DNA from 2 places in the Caminicella sporogenes DSM 14501 genome. Region 1 is predicted to be linked to the other one. Evidence: a T-box and tRNA genes for the amino acid it is inferred to sense, from the RefSeq annotation. Region 1 holds a T-box; the other holds one or more tRNA genes.
The links. The T-box of region 1 lies ahead of thrS (threonine--tRNA ligase). A T-box ahead of a tRNA ligase gene usually reads a tRNA of that ligase, here a tRNA-Thr.

Region 1 (16,025 bases):
TGAAGTTTGAGCTGACTGCTCATCTACTTTTTCTGCTTCATTTGAAGTATTATTATCCGACTCATTTGAAGCAGGTTGGCTACAACCAATTAAACCAAGTACCAAAGAAAGTATAAGCATTATTGACAATAATTTTTTTAACATTAATAAAATCCCCCTTTGTTTTATCTTTGTTATGTAACAAATTAATCTTTTTAAACAATTTAATATTAAATTTGTCCCTCCTTTCACATATTTTTTAAAAATTTATTATTAATAATATGTAAACAAGTATTGATTAATTCCTGAATTTTTATCAAAGAACTAACATTTTCGTTCTATTTTGACCTTAAATCACAATTAAATCTACTCAATTAATTTCTTTGTAAGTAAATAGATTCTACATTTATTAGAATTTTCCTTCTATTTTAATTTATTTTTATTTTTAAAATTTTTTATATATTAAAAAAATATTTTACCAACTATAATTTTATAAAATGTATATTTTAAATTTCTATATTTTAAAATAACTTTGGGAACACTATCTATGAAAATATTTTTAAACAAATCATATAAAATAAGGCAGGTGGTTATAAATTTGAAAAGAAAAACTATCTTTTTTATTATTTTTATTTCAATAATTGTCAATACAGTTATTATTGCTCTTTCAAATAGTAGTAATAACTTTTCAAATATCTTCAATAATACAAGTAAATATATTTTTATATTGTTTAACATTATTTTAATCATTTGTTTTTTTAGAATTAACAACTCTCCTCAATTAGCTACTGTAAACTTAAAAAATGAAAAAAATGAAAAAAGGCGTGAAGAAAACAGTAGTCCCAAAATAGGTTTTTCAGATGTAGCCGGTTTAGAAGAAGTAAAAGAAGAACTAGGTGAAATAATTGATTTTTTAAAAAATCCAGAAAAATATAAAGCTATGGGAGCAAAAATCCCTAAAGGTATACTGCTCTATGGCCCACCCGGAACTGGTAAAACCCTATTAGCTAAAGCTATAGCAGGAGAAACAAATTCAAAATTCATACATGCAAGCGGCTCTGAGTTCGTAGAAAAATACGTAGGAGTTGGTGCAAAAAGAGTAAGAACCCTTTTTGAAAAAGCTAGAAAAGAATCTCCTTCTGTTATTTTTATAGATGAAATTGATGCTATAGGTGCAAAGAGAAGTTTAGAAAGCAATAATGAAAAAGACCAAACTTTAAATCAATTATTAATTGAAATGGATGGATTCAACAATGACCAAACTATAATAGTAATCGGTGCTACAAATCGTATAGATATGCTTGATGAAGCATTACTGCGTCCGGGCAGATTTGATAGAAATATATATATTGGAAATCCAGATATTAATTCTAGAAAGGAAATCTTTAAAGTACATTTAAAAAACAAACCTATAAATCCTAATATAAATATAGAAGAACTTGCAAAAAAAACACACGGTATGTCAGGTGCTCATATTTCTAACATTGCAAATGAAGCTGCTATTTTAGCAGTTAGAAAAAATAAAAAAATTATTGATAAAGAAGATTTTGATGAAGCTATTGAAAAAGTCATAGGAGGACTTGAAAGAAAAAATTCTCATATCATTGATAAAGAAAAAAGAAGGGTTTCTTTTCATGAAGCCGGTCATGCTTTAATGGGAAAAATTTTAAATACAGATTTAATTACTAAAATCTCTATAATTCCAAGAAGTCAAGCACTTGGCTATGTAATGTATACTCCAGAAGAAGAAAGATTTTTAATCACTAAAGAAGAACTTTTTAACAAAATTAAAGTAATGCTCGCAGGAAGAGCAGCAGAAGAAGTAATATATGGAAATATATCAACTGGAGCTAAAGATGACCTTAAAAAAGCAAATCAATTAGCTTTTCAAATGGTTTGCGAATACGGAATGAGTAATCTAGAAAATAGATTTTTCGAACCAACACTTATAAAAACTTGCTACAATATAATAGATGAAGAAATAAACAAAATAATAAATTCCTGCTACAAAGATTCTTTTGAAATAATAAAATCTAAAAAAGATATTTTATGTAAAATAGCAGAATCTTTATATGAAAAAGAAAGTTTAACAGGAGAAGAATTGGAAAACATCTTAAAAGAACATGAAAATTCAAATAACCTATTAGTAAAAACATAAAAGTCGTCTAAATTTAATAGACGACTTTTATGTTTTTTAAATATTAGTTAAAACTCTATTTTTTATTTCTTCTACTATTTGATTAATAAAATCTTGTAAATTTTGACTTCCTAATTCACCTTTATCTCTTGAACGAACAGAAATTGTATTAGTTTCTTCTTCTTTATCTCCAATTATTATCATATAAGGTATTTTTTGTAGTTGTGCTTCACGTATCTTATAACCTATTTTTTCACTTCTACTATCAATTTCAACTTTTATATCATTTTCCTTCATTATGTCAGCAACTTTTTTTGCATATTCAACATGCCTGTCAGTAATAGGTAAAATCTTAACCTGAATAGGAGCAAGCCAAGTTGGAAATCTACCAGCAAAATGTTCAATTAGTATACCTATAAATCTCTCAATGCTTCCAAAAGCAACTCTATGAATTACTATAGGTCTATGTTTTTCTCCATCTTTTCCTATATAAGTCAAATCAAATCTTTGAGGCAATTGGAAATCAAGCTGAATAGTTCCACACTGCCATGTCCTACCTAGACAGTCCTCTAAATGAAAATCTATCTTAGGTCCGTAAAAAGCTCCATCACCCTCATTTAATTTATATGGAAGCTCTAATTCCTCTAATGCTTCTTTTAATGCCGATTCAGCCATTTCCCATTCTTCATCAGTACCCATTGAATCTTCAGGTCTTGTTGACAATTCGACATGATATTTAAAACCAAACTTTGAATAAACCTCATCAATCAACTTTGCTACTCCTTTAATTTCATCTTTTATCTGTTCTGGAAGCATAAATATATGTGCATCATCTTGAGTAAAAGCTCTAACCCTCATAAGCCCATGTAAAACTCCAGAAAGCTCATGTCTGTGAACTCTACCAACTTCTGCCACTCTCATAGGAAAATCTCTATAAGAACGCATTTCTGTCTTATAAATAAGCATTCCGCCAGGACAGTTCATAGGTTTAATAGCATAATCTTCATCATCAATTAATAATGTATACATATTTTCTTTGTAGTGATACCAGTGTCCTGAAGTCTCCCATAATTTCCTATTTAAAATGATAGGAGTTTCTACTTCTACATATCCAGCTTTTTTATGAACCTCTCTCCAATATTCAAGCAAAGTATTTTTTAACTCCATACCATTTGGCAAGAAAAATGGAAAACCCGGTCCTTCTTCTAATATAGCAAATAATTTTAATTCTTTTCCCAATTTCCTGTGGTCTCTTTTTTTAGCTTCTTCTACTTTATACAAATATTCTTCCAATAATTTTTTCTTAGGAAAAGAAGTTCCATAAATCCTCTGAAGCATTTTATTTTTTTCATCGCCTCTCCAATATGCTCCAGCAATACTTAACAGTTTAAAAGCCTTGACATATTTAGTTGAAGGTAAATGAGGTCCTCTACAAAGGTCTACAAATTCTCCCTGTTTATAAAAAGATATAGTTTCACCTTCAGGAAGGTCTTTTATAAGTTCTACCTTATATATTTCACCTTTTTCTTCCATCAACTTTAAAGCTTCTTCTCTTGAAAGTTCAAATCTTTCTATTTTCAAATCTTCTTTAATTATCTTTTCCATTTCCTTTTCTATTTTTTCTAAATCTTCAGGTGTAAATTTATACTCAGAATCAAAATCATAATAATATCCATTATCAATAGATGGACCAATTGCAAGTTTAGTATCTGGATATAATCTCTTAACTGCTTGTGCTAATATATGAGAACTTGTATGCCTAAATACATCTTTTCCCTTCTCATCTTCAAATCTTAATATATTAACTTCACTATCTTCATTGATTTTATAATCAAGCCCTACTACCTCTCCATTTACCTCTCCTGCTACAGCTTCTTTTGCAAGCCTTTTACTTATCATTTCAGCAATTTCTAATATAGTAATGCCTTTAAACACTTCTTTCTCAGACCCATCTTTCAATATAATCTTAATTTTTTCCATATACACACCCTCCTTTTTTTACTTTAGCAATAAAAAAACTCCCATCCCTATAAAAAGGGACGAGAGCTGTATCCCGCGGTTCCACCCTAATTGAAAAATCCACTCTTACAGCATTAACGTTGCCACCCGGTAATCTTTTCACCTATAGGCTACTAAGATTACTGCTCAAGGGTAGTTTTCCCATAGTCATGTCGGAAATGCTCTCAGCCAATGACATTTCCTCTCTGTAGACTGGGGCTATAGTACTCTTCCCTATCACAGCATTAACTAATATTTACTTGTATTTAATTTATTATTATATTTAAAAAAAAGTATTTGTCAATAATATTACACTTTTTTTCTGATTTTATACCTTAAAATTGTAAAATTATCAATCCTTGTATAATTCCAATTAAAAACCCAATTAAACCACCTAATAATTCTATATGTTTTAATTCTCTTTTGGCAATATTTAAAATTATTCTTTCTAATTTCTCAAGTTCAAAATTAATAATTTTTTCTTCTATTATTTCTGAAATTTTCACTTTACTTGTAGCTCTGTGTATAAGTCTTTCAGCTAATTCATTTATAACTTCTTCTCCCTGAGTTTCAATAACTTCATCTGCATAAGCTATAATCATATTTTTTATAGTTGTAGGAATTAAAGTAGGTATTTTTTGTTCTATTATAGTTTTTACTCTTTCTTTAATTTCCAATATAATCTCTGATTTATTTTCTCTTTCAATAAACTTATCTATGATTTCTTCAATAGATATGAGCTCCGTTTCAACTGTATGTCCAATGCTTTTTGCTATTTCACTTTTTCTCTTTGGTATTAATCCTTGTATATAAAAATTTACACCGGGTATTTTTATAGGTTTTAGCGGTCTAAATATTAATTTTATAGCAAATACATTAGTAAGCCAGCCTATTACAGCACCTATTACAGCTAAAAACAACAATTTTCCCCAAAACATCAATTCCACCTCTTAAATTTTGTCTTCTGTAAGCATAAAAAGTATATCATATAAAAAAAATTCTTACAATATAAATAAATATTCTACTCCTCTTTTATCTCTTTATTCAAATTGCAAATTCTACAATTATTACAAATATGTAATCTGTCATCAAATATATTTTTTATTGTTTCAATAATTTCATTGTTTTTTATATTACTTATATAATGAATTATTATCTTTCTAGGAGCTATATTTATAAGAGAGCTAATTAACAAATCATCTCCATTTAAATTATTATCCTTTAAATCATCAGTTAAATCATTTATTGAACTATCTCTAATAGCTTTTAAATTTTTATCATAAAAATGATATCTTCCTGCTTTGTCTACAACTATATTTATAACATCCATCTTCGGCTCCTGTATATTTACAAAATATCTAAGAAGTTTAATAAATTCTTTATACTCTTTTTCCTTCATATATTTTTCAACCACTTTTTCTAAAACTCTACTTAAATCTTCAATATAATTTTGCAATCTGAACTTAACAAATCCATTGACATTTATAATCTCCTCTATTGATAAAAATTCTAACAATTCATACAATATTTTAGCCTTTCGATTTACTTTATATGGTACATATACATTTCCATCATAAAATTCATTCTCAAGCGATTTATTCAATTCTTCAATTATAATTTTTCTCTCTACTGGCTTTAAAAAGCAATAATTATTTTTAAGAATTTTTTTTGCCATTTCTAATTCCAATACATCTATAATATAATCTGCAATAACAATTGCAGCATAATGCTTAAAAAAATTTATAAAATCTTTTACCTTATCTTTATCATTATTAATACAGTCATCTATATAAAAATAAATAGTATTATATCTACCATTTTTTATTATATCACTTTTAACTGAAAACTCTTGGCTCATACAGCTATTAATAATCTTTTCAGCCATAATTTGAACATTTTCTTCATTTTCCTTTATCGTTAATAAAAAAATATCCACCTGTTTCACACCCTCTCTCATACATTAATTAATATAATATTATATAGTATTTATTTACATCAAATAGATATACAAAATTAACAGCATAATTTTTATTAAACTACACTTTCAGTAATAGGTATAATTGAACCTAAATCTATAAGTTTCTCATTTTCTACATAATCTAATCTTATGGAATATTTATCTAAAAACAATTTTATTTTCTCGTAATCAGGATGTAATCTTATATCTCCACAAAATAAAATTTTGTCTTTATCCACAAGCCCACTTGCTCCACCAATAAAACCGTAATTCAGTCCCGGTAAATCTATATATCCATGACTTATAAACAACACATCTATCCCATATCTGTCTAACTGTTTTGCAATCCCTTTATCAGATGTAATTACAGCATTCTCATTAACAATGCATATTGAGCATTTTGCATATCCCTGTTTTACATTTATTAATTTTATATCTTTTTCTACTAATTTTTCAAAAAGCACTTTATCTGTATACTTAAAATTGTGTACTGCAAATTTTCCAATCCTTCCTACATTATATGCAATATTATTCGGATAGGTACTTCCTAAAACAGTTTCTCCTAAAATAACTTTAAAATTTAATTTTTCAAATTGAAAGCGCATATGCTCATAAACATTCGGAGATACAACTATTTCATTTCCACCAACATGATGCATTAATATATCAGGATGACATAATATAGCTTCATATAAATCACTACAACAACATGTTTTTATAATATTTATACCTTCAGCTCGTATTTTATTCTGAATACATCTGGGAACACGTCTATCAACTATAACTGTTTTTACTTTACTTTTTGGTATAAATGAAATATCAATGGGCTTTTCCATATAATCACCTATTTTCATTTTTTATAATTTGAAAGTTTTAAATTAATAAAAGGTTCTATAATAAATATTGGGATATAAAACCTCATCATTTTTATTTTGCAAAAAAATAATGCACCTGTTAAAAATGTCTTACAATATTGTTTGCGAAACAAATACTGAAAGAAGACATTTTAACAACTGCATAACATAATTATATCAATAAACTACTTAATTTAAAATAGGTAAAAACAACAAAAATTTCTCATACAGATACTTTTATTCAAAACTAGCTTAAAAAACACAATTATCATGCTTGTGCTTTTATAAATTCAAAAATACATGATTACAAAAATCAATTTATTAAAAATTTGTCTTTTCAATTTAAACATACTTATTTAATACTTTTAAAAATTTTATAAATCTTATGATTTTCTTCCTCGTTATTACCATATAACTAACCGTTTAGCTCATTATATTTGTCAAGAACTTACTAAAATTATTGGTATGACTGAAGGCCACTAAAAATACTAATATTTTATTCCTACAGTTATGCGTATCTTCAACCTAAAAAATAAATTCAAATATAATAATAGAGTGGAATTGTAATCCCACTCCAATTACTTACAAAGAACCTATTCATTCTTTTATAATTTTTGTTTGTATGTTTTTATTTAAATTTATTAGTTTTAATAATTTTATTAAACTAATTAAAAGAATGATAATAGATATAAATATTGATACATTTATAGAAATTTTCTGAGTAATATATCCTATACCAAATAATCCTATAGGCATAAATGCTTGAGAAAACATCCTTCTAAACGAAAATACTTTACCTCTCATTTCATTTGGTACATTTTCTAAAAAAATCATATTAGTAGCAATTTGTATAATTGGAGAAGTAAATCCATAAGCTAGAGCTGACAATATAAATATTATCGTATTCCATGCTATCAAAAGCAACATAGTTGAAAAAGTGAAAATTGATATACCTATAAGAATAATATTAAGTTTTTTAAAAGGTATTTTAGAATATAATAAAGCTCCCAAAATTCCTCCTACTCCAAGCAAAGAGTAAAAAAAACCAATTGAAAGCGAATTACCAATATTTTTTGATATTAATAAAGGAACAATAATTTGAAGTATTGGTAACCCAATCATATTTATTATGGCAAATAAAGGCATTAAATTTCTAAGAATATAATTTTTTTTAATAAATTCGACACCTAATTTAAAATCATTGACTATATCTTTTATAATGACTTTTTCATAAGTTTGAATCTTAAATTTAATAAACATCTCCATTATTGCACTAATTAAAAAAGATAATCCATTAATAATAAAACTAATTGCAGGACTTACTATAGTTAATAAAAAACCACCAAAAATAGGTCCAAAAACGGAAACTAAATTTCTGATTAATTCCATTCTACTTTGTAATTTAATTATATTTTTATCACCATCAACAATCAATGGAATAGAAGACAAAATAGTTGGATCAAACATTGCTGAACATATTCCTATAATAAAAGTAGCCATAAATAAATAATAAAGTGATATAGAATTATTTACACATAAAATGCCTATATGAATCATTAACATGCCTCTTACTATATCCATATATATTATTATTTTTTTTCTATCTAGTTTATCAGATAATACTCCTAAAAAAGGGCCTACTAAAACCGAAGGTATTACAGAAATTGCAAATATTGTTCCTAATATTTTAGGTGAATAATTATTTTTTAACAACCACCATAATAAACCTACATTGTAAATTTGATCACCAATTTGTGAAATAAATTGACCTATCAAAAAAAATAATGAATTCATTAATTAATATCTCCTTCTATTAAACATAATACTCTATTTTTAGTGTATTCATCTCCTTGCAAAATAATATATTTTGTAATTTCTTTATTAGCTGCACATCTATATGGATTATTCGATTTTAATTTCCCTGTCAAACTATATATTTCTCCTAAACAATTATTACATAGATATCTATTCCAACAATCTTTACAATTTTCAATATTAGATCTTGTAATTTCTTTTAAATATTTAAGTATTTCAGATTCCGTCCAAATTTTTTCTAAATTACTATTTCTTATATTACCTAGTTTAAACTCATTGAACTTCATATGCATACAAGGGAAAATATCACCACAAGGATTAATAACAGGAGAACTCCCTATAGAACATTTTTTACTTGCTACTAGTGTAGCTGAAATTTTATTATCTGATGTAGAATGAGTAAATTTGTATAAATCTACCAATTGCTTTTTAGTTAACATCAAATTAGAATTTATTCCTTTTTGTATAGGAACAATTGGAGCAATTCTTGGTAAAACACCATTTGATACACAGAAGTCAATAAATGCTGGAACTTCGTCAAAATTTTTTTGCGTTATTGTCATAGAAAGTGCTACTTCTTTCACGTTATACTTTTTTAAATTACTAATAGAACTAAGAACTTTTTTATATGAACCTGGTTTATTCCTAATTTTATCATGCTTATGCTCATAAACACTATCCAAACTAATTTGAACTTTATTTAGTCCAGCTTCATGTAATTCTTTAATTGTATTTATATCAAATAGGAATCCATTAGTTAATAAAGTTACATCTATATTTTTTTCACTACATTTTTTTACTGTATATAAAACCAAATCTTTCTTTAATAAGGGCTCTCCTCCAGTTATTGTTAAAACATTAATATTCAATTTATCCATTTGTAATAATATATTATCTATATCATTAAAAGAAATTTCATTAACTTTTTTTTGAGAATAATCAACCATACAGTGCTCACAATTCATATTGCAATTATATGTAACTTCAATATTTAGTGATGTTGGATATGCTTCATCTTCAAATATATGAATTTTTTGTTTGTTTGGATTCTTGCTAAATTCTATAATATTTTGTTCTTTTAAAAAATTTAAAATATCATTTATTTCTTCTTTAGTATATTTGTTTCTAAAATATTGATATATATCATTTATACTATTTGTTCCATTAATCAAATTTAATAGCTCTATGACTTCTTTTTCTATTTGAAAATAATTATTTTCATGTATAATATAAGTTTCTTTTGGTGTATCTCTTAAAAAAATCTTTTTTTTAACAATAGGATACATGATATCACCTCATATTAATTATTTTTTAGCATTTTATATAATTTTAAACGCTTTATATTACTTTGTTAGAATATAAAATTTCTTTATCAATCTGTAAATTTTTTCTGTTTTCAAAAAAATTTCATCTCCTTTTTATTGAATATTAATATTATATTTTAATCTTAAATATTTAATTTTATTAAAAGCGAATCCTTTATAAATAGACAGCTTATTTTTGAATATATTGAATTTTTACACCAACACATAAACCAAACTTTTATTTTTTTAACTATTTGATGCAATTAATCCATCTGACTTTCCAAAATATTCTTCATCTAAAAATGCTACTTATATACTTAGGTTAATATATTATTTTTTATTAGATGCTTTAAAAAAACTATAAATTCTATAAGAAAATGGAGGATTACAATAATCCTCCTTTTACGTTACTAACGACAATTAGGTTTTTTTTCTTTCCAATCCCAACATACTAAACTTTTAGCTATTGGAGATTTAGAAGTTTTAATTTTTTTATTTTCATAATATTCACCTCCTATTGAATTATTTGAAATATATCACAGTTATATTTAATCATTTTTACCTTATCCTGTAAATATTTAAATTTTTTAAATTATTTGTGTATTTCTTTTTTTATATACTATTTATTTCTTTAAATACCATAATATTTAAATAAAATGCATGATTTGCCTTTAATTTCAAAATATGTTAGTATATTATATTAATCCTTTGCAGATGATTTTGGATTTGAAATATATTTATGTAAACCAAGACATTCTTACACTAAAGACAAAGTAGAAGCTGCAAATAAATTTATAGAATGGCTACTACCATACAATCATGAATTTGAGACTGAAAAGGATTTAGTAGAAATAATAAAAACTATAAATTCAAAAGTTAATCAAGCACCAAATCAAGCTACTAATGTTCCACCTATACTACTATTTCAAAAAGAAAAGGAGTATTTATCTCCATTACCATGTAATCGTATCATAGAAAGTTATATGAACTACGAGCTGTCAAAGTTCATAAAGACTCTCTAGTACATTACAAAGTAAATAAATACTTTGTCCCGCCTAATATATAGATAAAAAAGTAACACTTAAAAATATAGAAAATAAGTTACACATATATTTTAACACAGAATTAATTTCTGTACATAAAATAAGCAATTAATAGCTTTTTATAATCATAATGATTATAAAAAGCTATTAATTGAAGTTATTAAAAATGAAGACAATTTAGAAAATATATGCTTAAATAATCTCAATGAACTAGATAAATTGCTATAAAAACAAGGAGGAAATATGAATAACTACGTTAAATTTTTAAACAATTTAAAAGAACTTGGTTTAAATAACATTAAGAATAATATAGATACATACTTAAATTTAATGTCATCAGGAGAAAAAAACATTATAGATGCTTTATATGAATTAAGTAATTTAGAAATAAAAGCAAAACAAGAAAAGGCTATGCTTGCCTGTGTAAAAGTAGCTAATTTCCCTTTTTTAAAAGAAATTGATGAATTTGATTTTGATTTTCAGCCTAGTGTAAATAAACAACAAATTCTTGACTTAAAAAGTTAAGATTTATTGAAAATAATGAGAATATATTTTTTGTTGGAATTCCTGGAGTAGACAAGACTCATCTTGCTACTTCCTTAGGAATGGAATGTACAAAGTGCAGATACTCTACATACTTCATTCATTTTCAGGAATTAATTTCGCAATTAAAAAAAGTTTTAGCAGAAAACCGATTAGAAGCTAGATTAAAACATCATTCAAAGTATAAAATATTAATAATAGATGAAATAGGGTACTTACCGATAGATACAGCTGCAGCTAACTTATTCTTTCAACTAATATCTAAAAGATATGAAAGTCATTCAATTATCATAACTACTAACACTGCTTTTTCTAACTGGGGTGAAATATTTGGTTCAGCTACTTTAGCTCATGCTATATTAGATGGATTATTACATCATTCTCATGTTATTTTAATTAAAGGACCTTCATACAGACTTCAGTCAAAAATTTAATATTTTTACAGTTTTTCTAAAAAACTGTCGATTCGCTTTTTTGTACAAAATTATTTTCCACTTTTCATACAAATTTATATTGACATTTACATATAATAACTTTGTAGCTTAATTAATCTTGTAAACTGGTGTTAACAACTATAAAAATTGCTTCAAAATAAGAAAAGGCAGGCATTTCAAAGAATACCTACCCCAAATATTGACATAAAACTAAAAAAATCAACCTTTTTGGTTGACTTGAAATTGGAGGCGGCACCCAGATTCGAACTGGGGAATAAAGGTTTTGCAGACCTCTGCCTTACCACTTGGCTATGCCGCCATATATTTAATTGGAGCGGTAGAAGGGATTCGAACCCTCGACCCTCGCCTTGGCAAGGCGATGCTCTACCACTGAGCCACTACCGCATGGTGCCCAGAGGCGGAATCGAACCACCGACACGGGGATTTTCAGTCCCCTGCTCTACCGACTGAGCTATCTGGGCATATGGCGACCCGGAAGGGACTCGAACCCTCGGCCTCTAGCGTGACAGGCTAGCGTTCTAACCAACTGAACTACCGGGCCAAATCAAATATAAATTAAAAATTATGAATTAAGAATTAAAAATTATATTAAAATTTTCCTTAATAATTCTTAATTATTAATTTTTAATTCTTAATTAAATTTGATTGAATCTGGTGGGCGCAATAGGACTTGAACCTATGACCCCCTGCTTGTAAGGCAGGTGCTCTCCCAGCTGAGCTATGCGCCCTCCCCAAACTGACAGATATTATAATACTATATTTTAATATCAATGTCAATATGTTTTAAGATAAAAATTTAATTTTTCCTTTCAGCCGCAACACAAAAATAAATCTTTATTAATTGCAAAAATTAATTATAAATTTTATTTTTTAAATTTTCAAATCTAACAACCTCTTAATCAAATAAAAAATTCTACAACTGATTTAATTTTTTGCTCTTTTTAAAATATCTATAAGCTGCTCTTTATTGAATTTATAAAAAGTATTGCAAAAATGACATTGAATTTCAGCTTCCTCATCTTCTTCGATAATATTCTTTAATTCTTCCTCACCTAAACTTATAAGTGCCCGTTCAATTTTTTCCAGCGAACAATCACATACAAAATCAACTTCTTTCTTTTCTCCTACTTCTACATCAAAATCTTTCAATATTCTTCTCATTATTTCTTCTCCTGATAATCCTTCTGCCACCATAGCTGATACCGGTGGTACATCTTTAATACATTCTTCTAATTTTATCAAAATTTCTTCTTCTACATCAGGTAAAGGTTGAATAATAAATCCTCCCGCAGCCTTCACACTACCATCTACATCAATTAAAACACCTAAAGATACCACAGAAGGCTGTTGCTCTGAATACATATAATAAGCTGCTAAATCTTCTGCTATTTCTCCACTAATTAAATTTGCTTGTCCTATATATGGTTCTTTTAACCCAAGGTCTTTTATTACTCTCAATTTCCCTCTACCTACAGCTCCACCTACATCTAATTTTCCCTTGTCATTTAATTTAACTTTAGCATTTGGATTAGATATATACGCCTTTACATTTCCAGTCGAATCTGAAACTGCTACAATTGATTTTATTTCATTACTTCCCAATATTTGCAATGTCAATTTATCTTTTTCACCCTTTAACATATATCCCATAATTGAAGCTGCAGTTATTGTCCTCCCAAGAGCTGCAGTTGAAACAGGAGTCGTTTTATGTATTTTTCTAGCTTTTTCCACCATTTCAGTTGTTATTGCTACGAATACTCTTATATTTTTATTTCCTGCAAGTCCTCTTACTATATAGTTTTTCATAACTATCCCTCCGTTTCAATTATAAAATTGCAAACTACATATTACAAGCTCTAAACTTATAACTTATTTGAACTATCTCAAATAAAAAAACTACACTAATCTGTAAAAACTTACAATATTATTTTTAACAAAATACAAATAGCTGATAAAATTTATCTATAAAAAATTTCTTTATTCAAAAATTTTATAAATAAATATCTATAACATTAGTAAAGCCCTGATAATATCAGGGCTGACAGACAATCAATTTAATTGTTCATTATACACTATAATTTTACAACTTGAGCTGCTTGAGGTCCTTTTTCACCTTCTACAACTTCAAATTCAACTTCTTGATTTTCCTCTAAAGTTCTAAATCCTTGTTGTTGAATAGCAGTATAATGTACAAATACATCATTTCCATCTTCTCCGGTTATAAATCCATAACCTTTTTCACTATTAAACCATTTTACTTTACCTTTCATTAAACAATCCTCCTAAAAACTTTCAAAATAAAAATTAATTAAGCTAGCTTAATTGTATTTATTTTACCACATTTAATATATTGTGTCAAATATTTTTTAGATAATTATATTATGCTCAATATTATGACAAGATATACATAAAAATTACTTAATACATACGAAATTTATCCTTTCATCTGTAAATTTTGGACTTTCAAATGTAAACGCATTATAAACATTTATATCTTTAAATTTAACTTGCTTTAATAAATCTATAACAACATCAGTCCTATATGCTCTCTGCTCATGAAATTCTTGAACCCTTTCAAACAACTGTCCTTTTCTCATAAATATAGTTAAATCAAATTCACACACTTCTCTTTCAGCATCAAAATAATTTTCCCATATATATGAAATATCTTCAAAGTTTTCTGCATATGTATTATTTCCAAGAATTTCCGAAATTTTATAAAAAGAACTTATATCAAAAATAAAAATTCCTCCAAAATTCAAAATCGAATAAACTTTTTCATAAATAGAAATTAAATCTCTTTCTTCTAAAATATAATTAAACCCATCACAAAGACAAAGTACACAGTCTACTTTTTCATGTATATCTAATTCTCTCATATCCTGATTGATATAAGCTACATTTATACCTAAATCCATAGCCTTTTTTCTAGCAATAGTCAACATTTCACTAGATATATCTACTCCTGTAATCTCATAGCCTCTTAAAGCTAATCTATTTGTAATATTGCCCGTACCACATGCCAATTCTAAAATTGTATTTGGTCTTAAATTAAATTTTTTAAAAATATTTTCTATATAATCTGCCCATTTGTCATAATTTACATCTCTCATCAAATAATCATACACTCTGGCAAAACCATTATACGCTTCCATAGATAATCACCTGTTATTTTAAAATTTTTTATACAATTTTTTAAATCTTTTAAGTCAATTCTCATTAATCAAAATTTATTATACCTAATTACATCAAAAAAACAAAGTGCCTTTAACTCCCGGCACTTACTGTTTCTGATTTTTTTCTTTTTTCATTTTTTTCTTCCTAACTGTTATCAACCCACCTATTCTTCCTGTTTCCTTTGCTGTTAAAGCCCCCCATCCATCTTTCATAACTTTATCAAGCAAACCTAACTCAGAAGCTATTTCATACTTCCATTTATCCTCTATAGTTTCAATCTTAAACTTCTTATTTTTATCTCTATTCTTTTTAGACAAATTAATCACTCCCCTCCTAAAATATTATAAGACAAGGGGATACTTTTTATACAGTTTAATCTACTTAATTAATTAAAAAATTGTAAAATTTTAATTTTGCTATTGATATTTTTCGACATTAATGTTATATTGTTTATTGTCAAAAATTTGTTCCCACTCCCCCTTTAATATATATATTTTTTAAAGCCACGAAAATTTTAAAATTTTCGTGGCTTTTGTCTTTTATAAAATAATCACAACTGAATAATTCTAATTTTAAAATTGTATATAACATATAAAAACATATATAAGAAATACAACAATTAAAGGTGCATAGTGAACAAATCTTTCTTTAGCTGAATATATACCTGCATCTATTCTATATCTTTCATCACATCTATTTTTTACATCATCTATTTTCATATCCTCTCTAATTACCTTTATAAGCAAGTAAGCTAATATACCCA
Region 2 (16,025 bases), on a different contig from region 1:
GTTATTGCAGAAATTGATAGAAGAATTAATTTATGGGTTTCTAGAATGAATGGGATAGTAAAAAAATATCAAAAAGATAAGTATTTAGTTATATTTGAAAATAGATACCTTGAAAATTTAGAGGCTAAAAAATTTACTATTCTTGATGATATTAGAGAAATAAATGTTGGGAATAAAATACCTGTAACTTTGAGTATAGGAGTAGGAGTAAATGGTAAAAATTTAAGTCATTTAGAAGAATATGCATTTACTGCTCTTGAACTAGCTTTAGGTAGAGGTGGAGACCAAGCAGTAGTGAGAAAAATATCGTCTTTTGAATTTTATGGTGGAAGAACAAAGGCTGTTGAAAAAAGGAATAAAGTTAAGGCAAGAATTATTGCTCATGCATTAAGACAGCTGATTGATCAAAGTAATAAAGTTATAATAATGGGACATAGATTTCCGGATATGGATAGCTTTGGAGCGGCTATTGGTGTATATAGAGCAGTTCGCAATAGAAACAAAGAAGCCTATATAGTAATAGATGAAGTTACGGCAGCAATTGAAAATGTATATGACAAATTTAAAGATAATGAAGAATATAAATTTATTAGCTGTCAAGAGGCAGTAGAACAGTCTAAAAGTGGCGATTTATTAGTTGTTGTCGATACTCATAGACCAAGTTTTACAGGTTGTCCTGAGATTTTGGAAAAAATAGATAGAATAGTTCTTATTGACCATCATAGAAGGGGAACAGAATTTATTGAAAATACTGTTCTTACTTATCTAGAACCATATGCTTCATCGACTGCTGAATTAGTTACTGAAATTCTTCAATATATGGATGATAAGATGAGAATAGAAAAGATAGAAGCTGAAGCACTTCTTGCAGGTATAGCTGTGGATACTAAAAACTTTTCATTTAAGACTGGTGTAAGAACTTTTGAAGCAGCTTCTATTCTTAGAAGAGCAGGAGCAGATACAACAGAAGTAAGGCAGCTGTTTCAAGATGATCTCAGTACCTATATTGCAAGGGCTGATGTAGTGAGAAGTGCAGAAATAATTGAAGAAGGAATTGCAATATCAGTATGTAAACAGAACATAAAGAATATACAATTAGTTGCAGCACAAGGCGCAGATGAACTTTTAAATATAAAGGGAATAACAACATCTTTTGTTTTAGGTTTAAAGGAAGATGGTACAATTTTTATAAGTGGAAGGTCATTAGGAAATATAAATGTTCAAAGAGTTTTAGAAAAGCTTGGAGGAGGAGGTCATCTTACGGTGGCTGGAACTCAGCTTAAAGATGTTACTTTTGATGAAGCTAAAGAAATGCTTATAGATGCAATTAAGGAATATTTAAAGGAAGGTGAGAAATGATGAAAGTTATTCTATTAAAAGATGTTAAGGGAACAGGTAAAAAGGGAGAAGTAGTAAATGTAAGTGATGGGCATGCGAGAAACTTCCTTATTCCAAGGGGATTAGCTAAAGAAGCTACAAAGGGTAATTTAAGAGAATTAGAAAATCAAAAGGCAGCTCAAAAGAAAAAAGAAGAAAGAGAATTGGCTGAAGCTAAAGCTTTAGCAGAAAAAATATCAAGTATTACTTTAAAGTTTAAAGGTAAAGCTGGTGAAGGCGGAAAATTATTTGGGTCAATCACTTCTAAAGATATAGCATTAGAACTTAAAAATAAGTACAAAATAAATATAGATAAGAGAAAAATAATTTTAAATAGTCCTATTAAAGAACTTGGAGCTAGATTTGTTGAAGTGAAGATTTATCCAGATGTAACTGCGAAATTAAAAGTTGAAGTTACAGCAGAATAATATAAATTACGATTAATACAATTTAAGGCAGTGAAAATTTATAATTCACTGCATTTTTTTTAATAATATTTAAAACAAATATTTAATAAATAAGTAATTTAAAAAGGTGATTTGTATGGAATTAGAACTTTTAGGAAAAGTACCACCTCATAATATAGAGGCAGAACAATCTGTTTTAGGAGCAATGATTTTAGATAAAGATGCAATAATAACTGTAACGGAAATTTTGAAAGCAGATGATTTTTATAAAGAAGCTCATAGAGAAATATATGAAGCTATTTTAGATATTTATAATAGAAATGAACCTGTAGATTTAGTTACTTTATCTGAAGAATTGAGACAGAGAGGAACTTTAGATGCATTAGGTGGAGTAACATATCTTTCTGATTTATCAACATCAGGTATATTAACTTCAAATGCAAAATATTATGCAAAAATAGTATCAGAAAAGTCATTACTTAGAAAGCTTATACATGTTTCAACACAAATAGCTCAAAAGGGTTATGAATCGGAAGAAGCTGAAGCACTGCTTGATTTAGCTGAAAAGAGTATATTTGATATTTCGCAAAAAAGAAATCAAGAAGGCTTTACTCATATAAAAGATGTATTGTTAGATACATTTGACAAAATAGAACAGCTTTATACAAATAAAGGTGGAATAACAGGACTTACAACTGGATTTGTAGATTTGGATAGAAAGACTTCAGGACTTCAAAAATCAGATTTAATATTGATTGCAGCAAGACCATCTATGGGTAAAACTGCATTTTCAATAAATATATGTCAGAATGCTGCTATAAGAGCAAAAGCTTCAGTAGCTATATTTAGTCTTGAGATGTCTAAAGAACAATTGGTACAGCGTATGCTTAGTTCTGAAGCACATATAGAAATTCAAAAAATCAGAAACGGTACATTAAGTGAAGATGAATGGCCTAAATTAGCAAGTGCAATGGGACCTTTAGCTAAGGCTAAAATATTTATAGATGATACGCCCGGGATTAATGTAATGGAGATAAGGGCAAAATGTAGAAGATTGAAAATGGAACATGGTTTAGATTTAATAATGATAGATTATTTGCAGCTTATGTCTTCACATGGACGAGCAGAAAGTAGACAGCAGGAAATTTCTAAAATATCAAGGGCATTAAAGATATTAGCTAGAGAGATGGACTGTCCGGTTATTGCATTATCTCAGCTTTCACGTGCTCCAGAACTTAGGGCAGATCATAGACCTATTCTTTCAGATTTAAGAGAATCAGGAGCTATAGAACAAGATGCCGATGTAGTTATGTTTTTATATAGAGATGAGTATTATCATCCAGATTCAGATAGGAAAAATATTGGAGAAGTGATTATAGCTAAGCAGCGTAATGGTCCTACTGGAACAGTTGAACTTGCTTGGCTTGGGCAGTATACTAAATTTGCAAATCTTGAGAAATATAGAGAATAAAAAAAGCCGATAATCGATAAAAGGATTATCGGCTTTTTTGTATAATAATTAACATATATATTTTGTTTGTACTAGAAATTATATATAAGAATGGGGCTGTTAGTAATGATGGGGGATAAGACAAAAATAAGAAAACTTGAAAGAAAAGATGTTGATAAGATGATAGAATGGGGAAAACATGATGAACCTATATTTTATCATTATAACTTTCCCTATCTGTCAGAGAAAGAAAGAGATTTATGGTTTAAGATAAAAACTAAAAAATTTACAAAAAAATGTTTTGCCATAGAAAATTTAAATGGAGAATTAATAGGATATATTTCTTTAAGAAATATTAAATTTTTTAAGAGAGAAAGCGAATTAGGTATAGTATTTAATCCAGATGTTATAAACAAGGGATATGGAACAGACGCTTTGAATAAATTTTTAGATATTTATTTTACTAAAGAAAAAATGAAAACTCTATTTCTTAAAGTTGGAAAATTTAATAAACGTGCTATACGCTGTTATGAAAAATGTGGATTTGAAATAATAAATGAAGTTTATGAAGAATTTGAAGAACAAGGATTAAGTGAGGAAATAAAAAAAGAAATTGTGGAAAAATATAAAGATTTTGATTTAAAAGATAATAAATTAATGACAACATATTATTATATGAAGATAACAAAGGAAAAATACATAATCCACAAAAATAATTTAGAATTGTTGATAACTCTGTGAATAATGTGGATAAATATATGTTTAAATAAAATTGATATGATATGTAAATAATAAATTATAATAAGCAACAATTTATTTTTAAGTATATGAAAATTTTTGTTTCGTTTATATGAGGATAAATGGTATAATGATTAATGTATTTTGTTTAAAGGAGGGAATATAGTGGCTAAGGTAACTAAAGATACGATTATAAATGAAGTTCTTAAAATGGATAGAAGTACAGCTATGATTTTCATGAGGCATGGATTGCATTGTCTTGGCTGAGGTGGAGCTGCTTTTGAAAGCATCGGTGATGCTGCTTCGGTGCATGGAATAGATGCAGATGCACTTATTAATGATTTAAATGAATATTTAGAAAGACAAAGCAATTAATAAATAATTAGTTATAATAAGAGCAGCTTTAAGCTGCTCTTATTATTGTTTATAATTATTATATTATTATAATTTTAAGATATATATATAATATTAACAAAGTTATTAACAAATCTTGTGGAAAATGTGGATAAAATAAGCAAGCGAATATTAATTTTAGTATTAATAAAAAAATTCGTATATTCATTGACTATAAAGGGTCTATTTGATAATATTAAATGTGTATGTTCGGATTTAGCCAAATTGAAGGAAGGTGCAAATTTATGTCAACAGTTGTTATAGTAGGTGCACAATGGGGAGATGAAGGAAAAGGTAAAATAATAGATTTTTTGGCTTCTGAGGCAGATGTAGTTGTTAGAGGTCAAGGTGGTAATAATGCAGGGCATACAGTAGTAGTTGGGGATAAGAAGTATGCATTACATTTAATACCATCAGGTATATTATACTCTGAAACTATAAATGTAATAGGTAATGGTGTAGTTTTTGATCCAGAAGGTTTTTTAAATGAAGTAGAAAAACTTGAAAAAGAAGGTATTAGTACAAAGAATATAAAAATAAGTGATAGAGTTCATGTAATATTCCCATATCATAAATTACTTGATGAACTTGCGGAAAATGCTAGAGGAGATAAAAAAATAGGAACTACTAAAAAAGGTATAGGACCTTGCTATATGGATAAAGTAGAAAGGTCTGGGATAAGAATTTGTGATATGATGGATAAAGAAGAATTTATAGAAAAAGTTACAAAGCAGATAGAAAGAAAAAATGAAATAATCCAAAAGATATATGGAGGAAAGCCAGTTAACAAAGATGAAATAATAAATAAATATCTTGAATATGCTGAAAAGATAAGACCGTATGTGGCTGATACATCTGTAATTGTATATGAGAGTATAAAACAAAACAAAAAAGTGTTGTTTGAAGGTGCACAAGGAACTTTTTTAGATATAGATTTAGGAACTTATCCATATGTAACTAGTTCTCATCCTACTTCTGGGGGATTTGCAGTTGGTTCAGGGATAGGACCAAATATGATAGAAGAAGTATTGGGAATAGCAAAGGCATATACAACAAGAGTTGGTAAAGGACCATTTGTTACAGAACAAGATAATGAAATTGGAGATAGAATTAGAATTCAGGGAAATGAGTTCGGCACAACTACAGGAAGACCAAGAAGATGTGGATGGCTTGATGCTGTCATGTTAAAGTATTCTGCTAGAGTAAATGGAATGACAAGTTTAGCTTTAATGCTTTTAGATGTACTTACAGGATTTGAAAAAATAAAGATATGTACTGCTTATAAGTTTAAAGGGGAGCTTATAAAAGATTTTCCTGCAAGTTTAAAAACACTTTCTGAGTGTGAACCAGTTTATGAAGAACTTGATGGTTGGAATGAAGATATAACAAGTGCTGCTACATTTGAAGAATTACCGGTAAATGCACAAAAATATATTAATAAGATTGAAGAATTAGTAGAAATTCCAGTTAAAATAATTTCAGTAGGACCAAAGAGAAGTCAGACAATAGTTAGAGATAAAATATTTAGATAGATTGCGAGTAAAATAAAAAAGTCATAAATTTAAGTAATATATAAAAACACCCTGTAAATTTCATTTTCTTCTTTACAGGGTGTTTTTATATATAAAAAAAGAGACATATGCTTACTCGTCATACATCCCTTTTTTATATAGCTATAATGGAGCTGGCGATGGGACTCGAACCCGCAACCTGCTGATTACAAGTCAGCTGCTCTACCAATTGAGCTACGCCAGCGTGGTGACCCCTAGGGGATTCGAACCCCTGTTACCGCCGTGAAAGGGCGGTGTCTTAACCACTTGACCAAGGGGCCAAAATGGTGACCCATCCGCGACTCGAACGCGGGACACCCTGATTAAAAGTCAGGTGCTCTACCGACTGAGCTAATGGGTCGCTACTCACAGTTATATATATTACAATACAAATGCTTTATTGTCAACAAAAATCTACAAATTTTTTAAAATTTTATTTTGCCTTTATTTCCCATCTTAAATCAGGTCCATAAAATTTTAAAATAGTAAATTTGCCAAAAATTCTGGACGCAGTTCTCTCTCCATAAATTTTAATAATATCAGCAGGAGAGAGATTTGTTGAAATAATAGTTTTTTTATTTTGTATAAGTCTAGAATTTATTATATTAAATATTTCAATATTAGTGAATTTATTTGCAAGTTCTGTTCCGAGGTCATCTATTATAAGCAAGTCACAATCAAATAAAAGTTCATAACTCAGTTTAATTTCAGGAGACTGATTACTGTTAAATTTGTATTCTTCGAGTATTTCAAGTATTTTAAATGCAGTTTGATAGATAACTATTTTACCTTTATCGAGAAGTGACTTTGCTATGCAGTTGCATAGATAAGTTTTTCCAAGTCCAGTTGAACCATAAAATAATAAATTTTCATCATTTTTTTTGTCAAAATTAAATACAAAACCTTCACATATATTTAATATTTTAAGCATATTTTGTTTTGGTGAAAGATTTTCATCTTCAAATTTTTCGTCAGAAAATAAATCTATATTGAAATTTTTAAAATTTTCTTCTTTAAGCAGATGAGAAATATTAGACATTTCATAAGCTTTATCTATTAACTTTTGTTTAAAGCAATTGCATTTTTCACCGCTATCTAAAAAACCACTGTCTTTACATTTACTACATTCATATTGGATTTCTAAAAAATTTAAAGGTATATTGTTTTCAGTGAGGAGAATAGCTTTTTCTTGTTTTAATTTTTTTGTATATTCTTTTATTTCATTGACTTTTTCAAGATAATTATCAGTATTTTGAAGTATAGCTTTTGATATTTTTATACCTGTTTTAGATATTTCCTCATCTATTTCTTTTATTCTGGGAATTATTTCATAAACTTGTGATTTTCTGTATTCAAGTTCTCTTTGAGCTCTATCTCTTTTTTTTTCATATTCTAAAAGTATTTTTTTTATAAAAAAATCGTTTTTCATTATATACACCTACTTTATTTTTTTATTCCCAAAATTTTTTCAAGTTCTTCATTTGAATATTTGTCAAATCTTTGTTTGAAATTTTGGAATTTATTGCTTTTAAGTTGTTTTGATTTAGAAGAATTGTTTGATTTAGTTTCTTTTATTTGAAGTTCTTTTTTTTCTACTTCTTCAGTAGTAGTTATTCCATCTTTTTTCCATGCTTGAAGGATACTATTTATATAATTTATACTTGGATTAGAAGTTTTTTTAGAATTTTCACATGCTTTGAGGATTAAATCTAAAGAAAATCCCCATTTATCTATCCATATATCCATGACTTCCTTTTCAGCTTTTGACGGCTGTCTGAAATTAAATCCAAGAGCTTTGAAAATTTTATCATAATATATAAATTTTTTATCTGTTTTTTCAAGATATTCTTCTAACTTATTCATATCAATGATTCCATTATCATACCAATTTTTTATTACTCCTCCAACATATCGTATGCTTTTAATATTTTTTTTATCTATGCAGTATTCAAAAGCTTTTATGATGATGTCAGGGTCCATGTTAAAATTATAAATCCAGTCAAGTACTGTAATTCTTTCATTTGGAAATAACTGTCTTCTCATAATTTGGTCTATTTGATAAAACATATTTTTAATTTCTGGTATTTTGTTAGCTTCTATTAAATCTTCTGGTGAACATTTGTATTGTTTATTTGAATTTGAAATAGGATTTTTACTTTTTTGAGGGGTATTAGGTTTATAGTTGTTATCTATATAAAGTTGTCTTAAAGATAAAAATTCAACTATAAAATCACTTTCATCGCCATTATTTTTTTTTATTTTTTTTATAATGCCTTTTTGTTCCCAAAAATCCCAAGCGCCGAGAACATCTTCTAAAGGAATATTTAAGTGTTTAGCAATGGTTTTATTGTCTACTATTAAATTTTCATCTCTATCATTTGCATATTTATATCCTAGAAGATATACCTTTACATATGTTCCATTAGCCATTGGCATAAAATCATTTATAAATATATTTTCTATTGGTGTTTGTCCAAAATCGATATCAGTAGTTCTTTTTATAAAGTTCATAAAAACACCTTCCATACAACTATTGTTTGTTGTAATTATATCATAATTAATTTTAGCGTGTGAATATGGGAATGAATGTTATAAAAACTATACATAAAGAGTTTTTAAATACATATAGTTTTTAATAAATCAAATTTTTTTTAGGAGCTGATAGTAAATGAAAGTATTTAGTAGTAGAGCTATCAGAAAAATAGTTAATAACTTAAAACACAAAAAAATGTTTATGATTTTTATTACAGCAGCAATATTTATTTTTATTATTGGTATAGGTATATACCGAATAAAAATGAGTAATTATACAGTTTTTGAGGAAATAATATCAAAAATACAAAAACTAAATGAATATGAAATTGATGCGGTATACTATGATGAAGAAAAGATTATAGAAGGTACAGAAAAGATTATATATGTAAATAATACAAATAAAACTTTAGACAGTCTATATTTTCATATTTATCCCAATGTTTTTAAGAAAAGAGATACAGTTCCTTTTGATAAAAATGAAATAGAGATTGCTTATATTAATGGTTTTGAACCGGGATATATAAATATAAAATCAGTAAAATCTACAAAAGAGGGTTTAAGTTATTTGATAATAGGAAAGGGAAATTCCATATTAAAAGTAAAATTGAACGAAGGATTAGAACCTGAAGATAGTATAAAAATATATATAAATTTCATGGTTAAAATACCTCCAGCTTCTGGAAGATTTGGATATGGGAAAAATACTATAAATATAGCAAATTGGTATCCTATAGCAGCTGTTATAGATAATTCGGGATGGAATCTTGAGCCATATTATTCTATAGGTGATCCTTTTTATAGTGATGTAAGTAATTATAGAGTAACTATGACTATGCCGCAAAATTATATAATAGCTTCAACTGGGGACCTTATTAAAAGAGAAAGCATAGAAGGTAACTATAAATGGAGTTTTGAAGCGAAAAAAGTAAGGGATTTTGCTATGATAGCAAGTAGCAAATATAAAATAGCAGAAGATGATGTGGATGGAATAGCAGTTAGAAGTTATTATTTTGATGATGAGTCTGCTGAAATTTCTCTAAATGCTGCAAAAGATGCAATAAAGATATTTAATAAAATTTTTGGAAAATATCCTTATAAACATTTTTCAGTTGCAGCTTCAGATTTTTTTATAGGTGGTATGGAATATCCAAAGCTTGTATTTATAGATGAAGGTATGTATAAAGGGAATGATGAAATATTAGAATATATAATTGTTCATGAAACAGCTCATCAGTGGTGGTATGGGCTTGTAGGTAATAATGAAGTTAAAGAAGCTTGGCTTGATGAAGCATTAACTGAATATTCGACTTTATTGTATTATGAAAATAAATATGGAAAGGAAGTAAAAAACAAAGTATATAAGGAAATTATTTTAGGAGGATATAATAGGTTTAGAAGCAGCATAAGAGATAATAAAGAAGTATTATTAAAGGATTTGGGTAAATTTAATAATTCTAGGGAATATCATGCACTTGTATATTGTAAAGGAGCTATGTTTTTTGAATCTTTAAGAAGAGAATTAGGGGATAAAGTTTTTTTTGATATTTTAAAGGTATATTATGATAAATATAAATACAAAAATGCTACTACTGAAGATTTTATAAAACTTTGTGAGATTGTTTCAGATAGAGAATTAAAAAGTTTTTTTAACAAATGGCTTCTTGGACAAAAAGAATAAATAGTAAAAATTAGTACATTATAATCTTATAGAATAAATAATATTCGTATTTAGCATTGTAACAAGGGGTTTGATATGATATACTATTAAATGTTACAAATAGATTACAAAAAATACGTTGTGAAAGACGATAACATTAGATAAAATTTCAAATTATTCTTGGGAGAGAAAACTAATGATAAATTATAATTCGAAAAGAATTAAAAAATGGATCATATATGCTTGTATAGCTAGTTTTTTAGTACTGTCTATTTTATTTATAATGGACGATAAACAAAGAGCATATACAGAAGAAAATGTTATATCTGATACATTTAAAGTTAAAAAGAGGGATTATAGAGCTTTTTTACATAAAAAATTTTATTCTAAAATTACTTCTAAAACCAGCAATGATTTGGAAAAATTGGAATTAGTAAATAAGGATATAGATTCTATATTAAAAGTTAAAGTTAAAGCTTATAGTATAAATGTAAATGGAAAAGATATAGTAAATTTTAAAACGAAAGAAGAAGCGATTAAACTACTAGAAGAAATAAAAAAACCTTTTATGGAAGATGGAATAAAAGATTTAAAATTTAAAGAAGATGTGAGTATAGTAGAAACAATTGCAGGAATAAATGATTTTAAAGATTTTGATGAAGCACTTTATTATGTAACTAAGGGAACGAGTGAGGTAAGAAAACATAAAGTAGAAAAAGGTGAAAATTATTGGACAATAGCAAAAAAGTATAAAATAAAAGCTAGTGATTTAGTAAGAGCAAATCCAGATATTGACCCTGAAAGATTACAAATAGGACAAGAAATTAGTTTAGTTGTACCAAAGTCGTTTATTACTGTAGTTACAAAAGAGGTAAAAGAATATAAAGAATATATACCTTTTGATACTAAATATGAAGAAACTAAGGTACTATACAAAGGTGAATATAGGATTAAGATAAATGGTGAAAAAGGAGAGCGTCAAGTAAAAGCAGAAATAACAAAGGAAAATGGAATAGAAGTAAGTAAAAATATTTTAGAAGAAAAAATAATAAAACAGCCAGTTACTAAAGTAGTTCTTAAAGGCATAAAAAATCCACCACCAAGGATTGGTACAGGAACTTTTGCAAAACCTACAAGCAGAGGATATATAACTTCACCTTTTGGAATAAGATGGGGAAGAAGGCATACGGGAATAGATATAGGGATGCCAACGGGAACAACTGTTAAGGCTTCAGATGGTGGTAAAGTTATATATGCTGGTTGGAAAGGGGCCTATGGGAAATTAGTAATAATTGACCATGGCAGAAACATGCAGACTTATTATGCTCATCTCAGTAAGATTTTAGTTAAAAAAGGAGATAAAGTTTTTAAAGGGCAAGCTATAGCTAAAAGTGGAAACACCGGCAGAAGTACTGGACCACATCTTCACTTTGAAGTGAGGAAAAATGGTGTTCCGGTTAATCCAATAAAATATGTGAGATATTAAAAAAGCGAGTCATTTTAGACTCGCTTTTAGTTTATACTGCAATAAAATTGAAAAGGAAAAGAATAGAAAAGTAAAAAATTATTAAGCAAAAATTTAGAGGAAACTTATAGCAATAAAGAGAATTCTATATATAGATATTTATATAAATTAGTAAAACATTTCATAGAGAATACAAAATAAGTTATAAAGTAATTATGTTAAAAACAATTTATGTTTTTTAAAAAAGCTATATAAAATTTTTAAAATAAAGAAAGGTGATAAAATGGAGGTTATTAGTTCAATTATATGGATAGTAATTTTATACGATATAATAAAATTTTTATCAGGTTTAATATTTTACAATAGGAATAAGGATTTGGGCAAAGTCCTTTTTAAAGAGGAAGTAAAGTATTATAAGAAGATTATTCATTTTGTTGGTTTGAGTTTATTTCTTGTATTATTTTCAAAAATTTTTCATATGAATTTATTAATTTCTTTTATAGTCTTTTTATTCATAGGAGTATTATGGTTGTACTCTTATCTTTCTAAAAGGTTAATTGTTACAGCAAATGGAATTGGATATATAGATATATTTAATTTTGTAATAGATTTTGTAAATTGGGATGAAATAGAGTTTATATATTTAGAAAAAGTAAAGATGGTAGTATATTTAAAATCAAAACAAAAAAAGAAATATTATATAGACCTTACAAAAGAAGAATTGAATAAAGTTCAAAAATGTTTGCCGGAAAGTATTAAATACTATGTTTACAGAGTTTTATGATATATAATTGAATAAAAGAGAATTTTTTATTGTTTTGGAATTGAAATATTTTTTGCAGGAAATTATAATATTTAAGCAAATTAAGATTAGGATATTTTCATTTTTTATTGAAGTATATCCTTAAATTGACAATGAAGTTTACATAACCTTATGTTATAATATCAGTGTACTTTTAGATATGTAATTTTATAAAATTAATAAATTTATAGCTAAATTATATTAGAATAAAAAATTAAAAGCTTTTTAGGATTTAACCTTAAAACTTGGAATATGCAACTTGGAACAAATAAAAATGTAGACAATATTTGTTAAAAAAGATATGATAAATATATGATATTTTATTTGAATATATGCTCAGGCTATCGTCTGGGCGATTTTAATATTTTTAGTTAAAGGGGTGACACTTCTTGGATAAGAAAATACTTGTAGTTGATGATGAAAAACCTATTTCAGATATAATAAAATTTAATTTAGATCAAGAAGGCTTTAAAGTAGATGTTGCGTTTGATGGAGAAGAGGCACTAAAAAAAGTATATCAATTTCAACCAGATTTGATTATTCTTGATGTCATGCTTCCAAAGCTTGACGGTTTCCAAGTTTGTAGAAAAGTAAGAGAAAATTTTAATACTCCTATATTGATGGTAACAGCTAAGGAAGAAGAAGTAGATAAGGTTTTAGGTTTAGAACTTGGTGCTGATGATTATATTACTAAACCTTTTGGAATGAGAGAACTTATAGCTAGAGTTAAAGCTAATTTAAGAAGAATAGACATAGATAAAACACAAAATACAAGTAGTATAATAAAATCTGGCAATTTAACGATAGATTTAGATAAATATGAAGTAAGAAGGGATAATGTAGTTTTAGAGTTAACTTTAAGAGAATTTGAACTTTTAAAATTTTTAGCTACTCAAGAAAATCAAGTCTTTACAAGAGAACAGCTTTTAAAAGATGTCTGGGGATATGAATATTATGGGGATATAAGAACAGTTGATGTTACTGTGAGGAGGTTAAGAGAAAAAATAGAGGAAGATTCTAGCAATCCAAAGTATATCCTCACAAAAAGAGGAGTAGGATATTACTTCAGGAGGATTTAGAATGTTAAAAAGTATAAGGTGGAAATTTATTACTATATATTTCGGATTAGTATTCATAGCAATGGCTATAATAGGAGTTTTTATTATACAAAATTTTGAAAAATATCATCTAAATAATGTAAGTGAAAAATTATATAGAATGGCGACCGATTATATATTTCCAGATATAAATAATTTGATTATGACTGAAAATAAAGATTTAGATTATATGTCAGAACAGCTTCAAAACATAATAGATAAATGGTCCCAAGGATTTGTAAATGAAGAAATATTTATTATAGGAGATGCAAAAAGTGGTTTTAAAATAATTGCTACTAATAATAATAATTTTTTAGGTGAAAATGCAATAAATGAACTGGAATATGATTTGATTATAGAAGGTTTTAAAGGAAAAGTAATAGATAAAGATATAAAATTTTCAGGTAATCAATCTAAAAATATGGTTTTTCCTATTTCTAAAAATGGAGAAGTTAAAGGTGTACTTTATTTAAGGTATAATCTTCAAGAAATATATAATACATTAAATCAATCAAAATGGATTTTAACTCAAGCAACAATGTTAGCTTTGGCAATAACGGTTTTATTAGGTTTTTTAATAGCAAGAAGTATAACAGAACCTATAAACGATGTTACAGAGAAGGCTCTTGAAATGGCTAAAGGAAATTTTGACCAAAAAGTTGAAGTTAAGTCAGATGATGAAATAGGAAAGTTAGCAGAAATGTTTAATTATTTAACAGACAAACTTAAAACGACACTTGGTGAAATTTCGAGTGAAAAAAGTAAAATGGAAACAATATTAAATTATATGGCTGATGGACTGATAGCAGTTAATACAGATGGTAAAATTATTCATGCAAATCCAAGTGCCATGCGTATGCTTAATTTTTTTGATGAAGACATATTAAAAGAAAATTATGATGATTTGATTGGAAGATTTAATAGAAATTTAACGCTTGAACATATAATGCAAAATAATAATGAATGGATAGGGAGCGAAATAATATCAATAAAAGATAGTATATATAAAGTTAATTATGCTCCATATAAAAATGAAAAAAATGAAAAAGGCGGTTTAGTTTTAGTTATTCAAGATATAACAGAACAGGAAAAATTGGAAAACATGAGAAAAGAATTTGTAGCTAATGTATCTCATGAGTTAAAAACGCCTTTAACTAGTATTAAGAGTTATACAGAAACACTTTTAAATGGTGCGCTGGAAAATAAAGAAATTGCAAAAAACTTTTTAAGTGTAGTTTACAGTGAAGCAGATAGAATGACAAGGTTAGTAAGAGACTTGTTGCAATTATCAAATTTTGATAGCAAAAAAGTATTTTTTAATAAAACTAAGAATGATTTGGTAAAATTGATTAATAATTCTATAATGAAATTAGATATGACTGTAAAAAATAAAAAACAAAGACTAGAATTTATTACAAAGTATGATAGTTTAGAGGGATATTTTGATTATGATAGAATTGAACAAGTAATTTTGAATATAATCAGTAATGCAATAAAATATACTGAAGAAAGAGGAAAAGTAGAAGTTTTTCTTGAAAAAGAAGATAATACAGCCATTATAAGAGTAAAAGATACAGGAATAGGTATACCAAAGGAAGATTTATCTAGAATATTTGAAAGATTTTATAGAGTAGATAAAGCAAGGTCAAGAGAACTCGGTGGAACAGGTTTGGGTTTGTCAATAGCAAAAGAAATCATAGAAGCTCATAATGGACTTATAAAAATAGATAGTGAGGTTGGAAAGGGTACTGAGGTAACTATACATCTTCCGTTAAAAGAAGATAACATGTAATACTATTTTAAATGCAGTGTAACACCACTGTAATATAATTTATATATAATGAAATTAAATAATTATTATGTGCTATGCTGGGAGGACTAGGTATGATTAAAAAGATAGTTACAGGTACACTGGTGTTAGTAATTTTGAGCGCCTCTAGTACCATTATATATGCCAATACAGATGAAAATAAAGAAGTTAAATTAGAAGTAGAAGATAATAAAGAAGTTGTACAGTTGAAAGAAGAAATTATTAATCTTATAAGTCCTAAAATAAGTCCTTTAGATGAAGTAATACAGGAAAAAGATGATTTGCTTATTTCTGTTCAGATATTAACAGACTCTACTGTAACAATAAGCGTTTATAGACAATTAGAAGATGATGAGGAATTAATTTTTGAGGAAGAAGATATAAAGAAAGAAGATTTATTATTTGATACTTATAATAAAGAGTTAAAAGATATTGAACCCGGAGATTATAAAATAGAATTTAGAAAAGATGATGAGGAAGAACCTTTTAAAACAATTGAATTTAAAATAAAAAAGGAATTACCAGATTTATCAGATAAGAGTATTACTGACCTCCTGCTAGGCAAATAAATTAGCTGGGGGAAAATGGAATGATGAGTGAAAAATTAAAGACAGTTTTATTATTACTATTATTTGTAATAAGTGTCTTTTTAACAAAACAGCTATGGATAGCTTTACCTTTAGGTGAAGCTATTTCTAATAATCAAAATTATAATTTTGAAAACTTGGATACTGATGTTGCTGA

Region 2: it has a tRNA-Thr gene. The T-box ahead of thrS (threonine--tRNA ligase) is inferred to sense a tRNA for this amino acid. The anticodon was not compared.

What each region holds. Positions count from the first base shown of each region.
Region 1 is NZ_FRAJ01000013.1:30,042-46,066, forward strand. Features, by position in the region: gene BUA90_RS08270 (DUF3798 domain-containing protein) at 1-144, opposite strand, end outside; gene ftsH (ATP-dependent zinc metalloprotease FtsH) at 578-2,137, shown strand; gene thrS (threonine--tRNA ligase) at 2,174-4,096, opposite strand; T-box leader at 4,149-4,364, opposite strand; gene BUA90_RS08285 (DUF445 domain-containing protein) at 4,450-5,052, opposite strand; gene ytxC (putative sporulation protein YtxC) at 5,136-6,050, opposite strand; gene BUA90_RS08295 (DUF6873 family GME fold protein) at 6,146-6,907, opposite strand; gene BUA90_RS08300 (MFS transporter) at 7,523-8,719, opposite strand; gene BUA90_RS08305 (radical SAM/SPASM domain-containing protein) at 8,719-10,026, opposite strand; partial or broken gene BUA90_RS12600 (Mu transposase domain-containing protein) at 10,749-11,315, shown strand; partial or broken gene istB (IS21-like element helper ATPase IstB) at 11,418-12,064, shown strand; tRNA gene BUA90_RS08315 (tRNA-Cys) at 12,309-12,383, opposite strand; tRNA gene BUA90_RS08320 (tRNA-Gly) at 12,395-12,469, opposite strand; tRNA gene BUA90_RS08325 (tRNA-Phe) at 12,471-12,546, opposite strand; tRNA gene BUA90_RS08330 (tRNA-Asp) at 12,550-12,626, opposite strand; tRNA gene BUA90_RS08335 (tRNA-Val) at 12,738-12,813, opposite strand; gene hslO (Hsp33 family molecular chaperone HslO) at 13,010-13,891, opposite strand; gene BUA90_RS08345 (cold shock domain-containing protein) at 14,158-14,355, opposite strand; gene BUA90_RS08350 (class I SAM-dependent DNA methyltransferase) at 14,500-15,240, opposite strand; gene BUA90_RS08355 (alpha/beta-type small acid-soluble spore protein) at 15,367-15,579, opposite strand; gene BUA90_RS08360 (type II CAAX endopeptidase family protein) at 15,835-16,025, opposite strand, start outside.
Region 2 is NZ_FRAJ01000006.1:51,304-67,328, forward strand. Features, by position in the region: gene BUA90_RS04235 (DHH family phosphoesterase) at 1-1,359, shown strand, start outside; gene rplI (50S ribosomal protein L9) at 1,359-1,805, shown strand; gene dnaB (replicative DNA helicase) at 1,921-3,255, shown strand; gene BUA90_RS04250 (GNAT family N-acetyltransferase) at 3,361-3,975, shown strand; gene BUA90_RS04260 (adenylosuccinate synthase) at 4,611-5,897, shown strand; tRNA gene BUA90_RS04265 (tRNA-Thr) at 6,045-6,120, opposite strand; tRNA gene BUA90_RS04270 (tRNA-Glu) at 6,122-6,196, opposite strand; tRNA gene BUA90_RS04275 (tRNA-Lys) at 6,201-6,276, opposite strand; gene BUA90_RS04280 (ATP-binding protein) at 6,349-7,344, opposite strand; gene BUA90_RS04285 (DnaD domain-containing protein) at 7,359-8,426, opposite strand; gene BUA90_RS04290 (M1 family metallopeptidase) at 8,584-10,128, shown strand; gene BUA90_RS04295 (peptidoglycan DD-metalloendopeptidase family protein) at 10,304-11,593, shown strand; gene BUA90_RS12230 (hypothetical protein) at 12,102-12,356, shown strand; gene yycF (response regulator YycF) at 12,764-13,453, shown strand; gene BUA90_RS04310 (sensor histidine kinase) at 13,455-15,263, shown strand; gene BUA90_RS04315 (hypothetical protein) at 15,356-15,850, shown strand; gene BUA90_RS04320 (hypothetical protein) at 15,871-16,025, shown strand, end outside.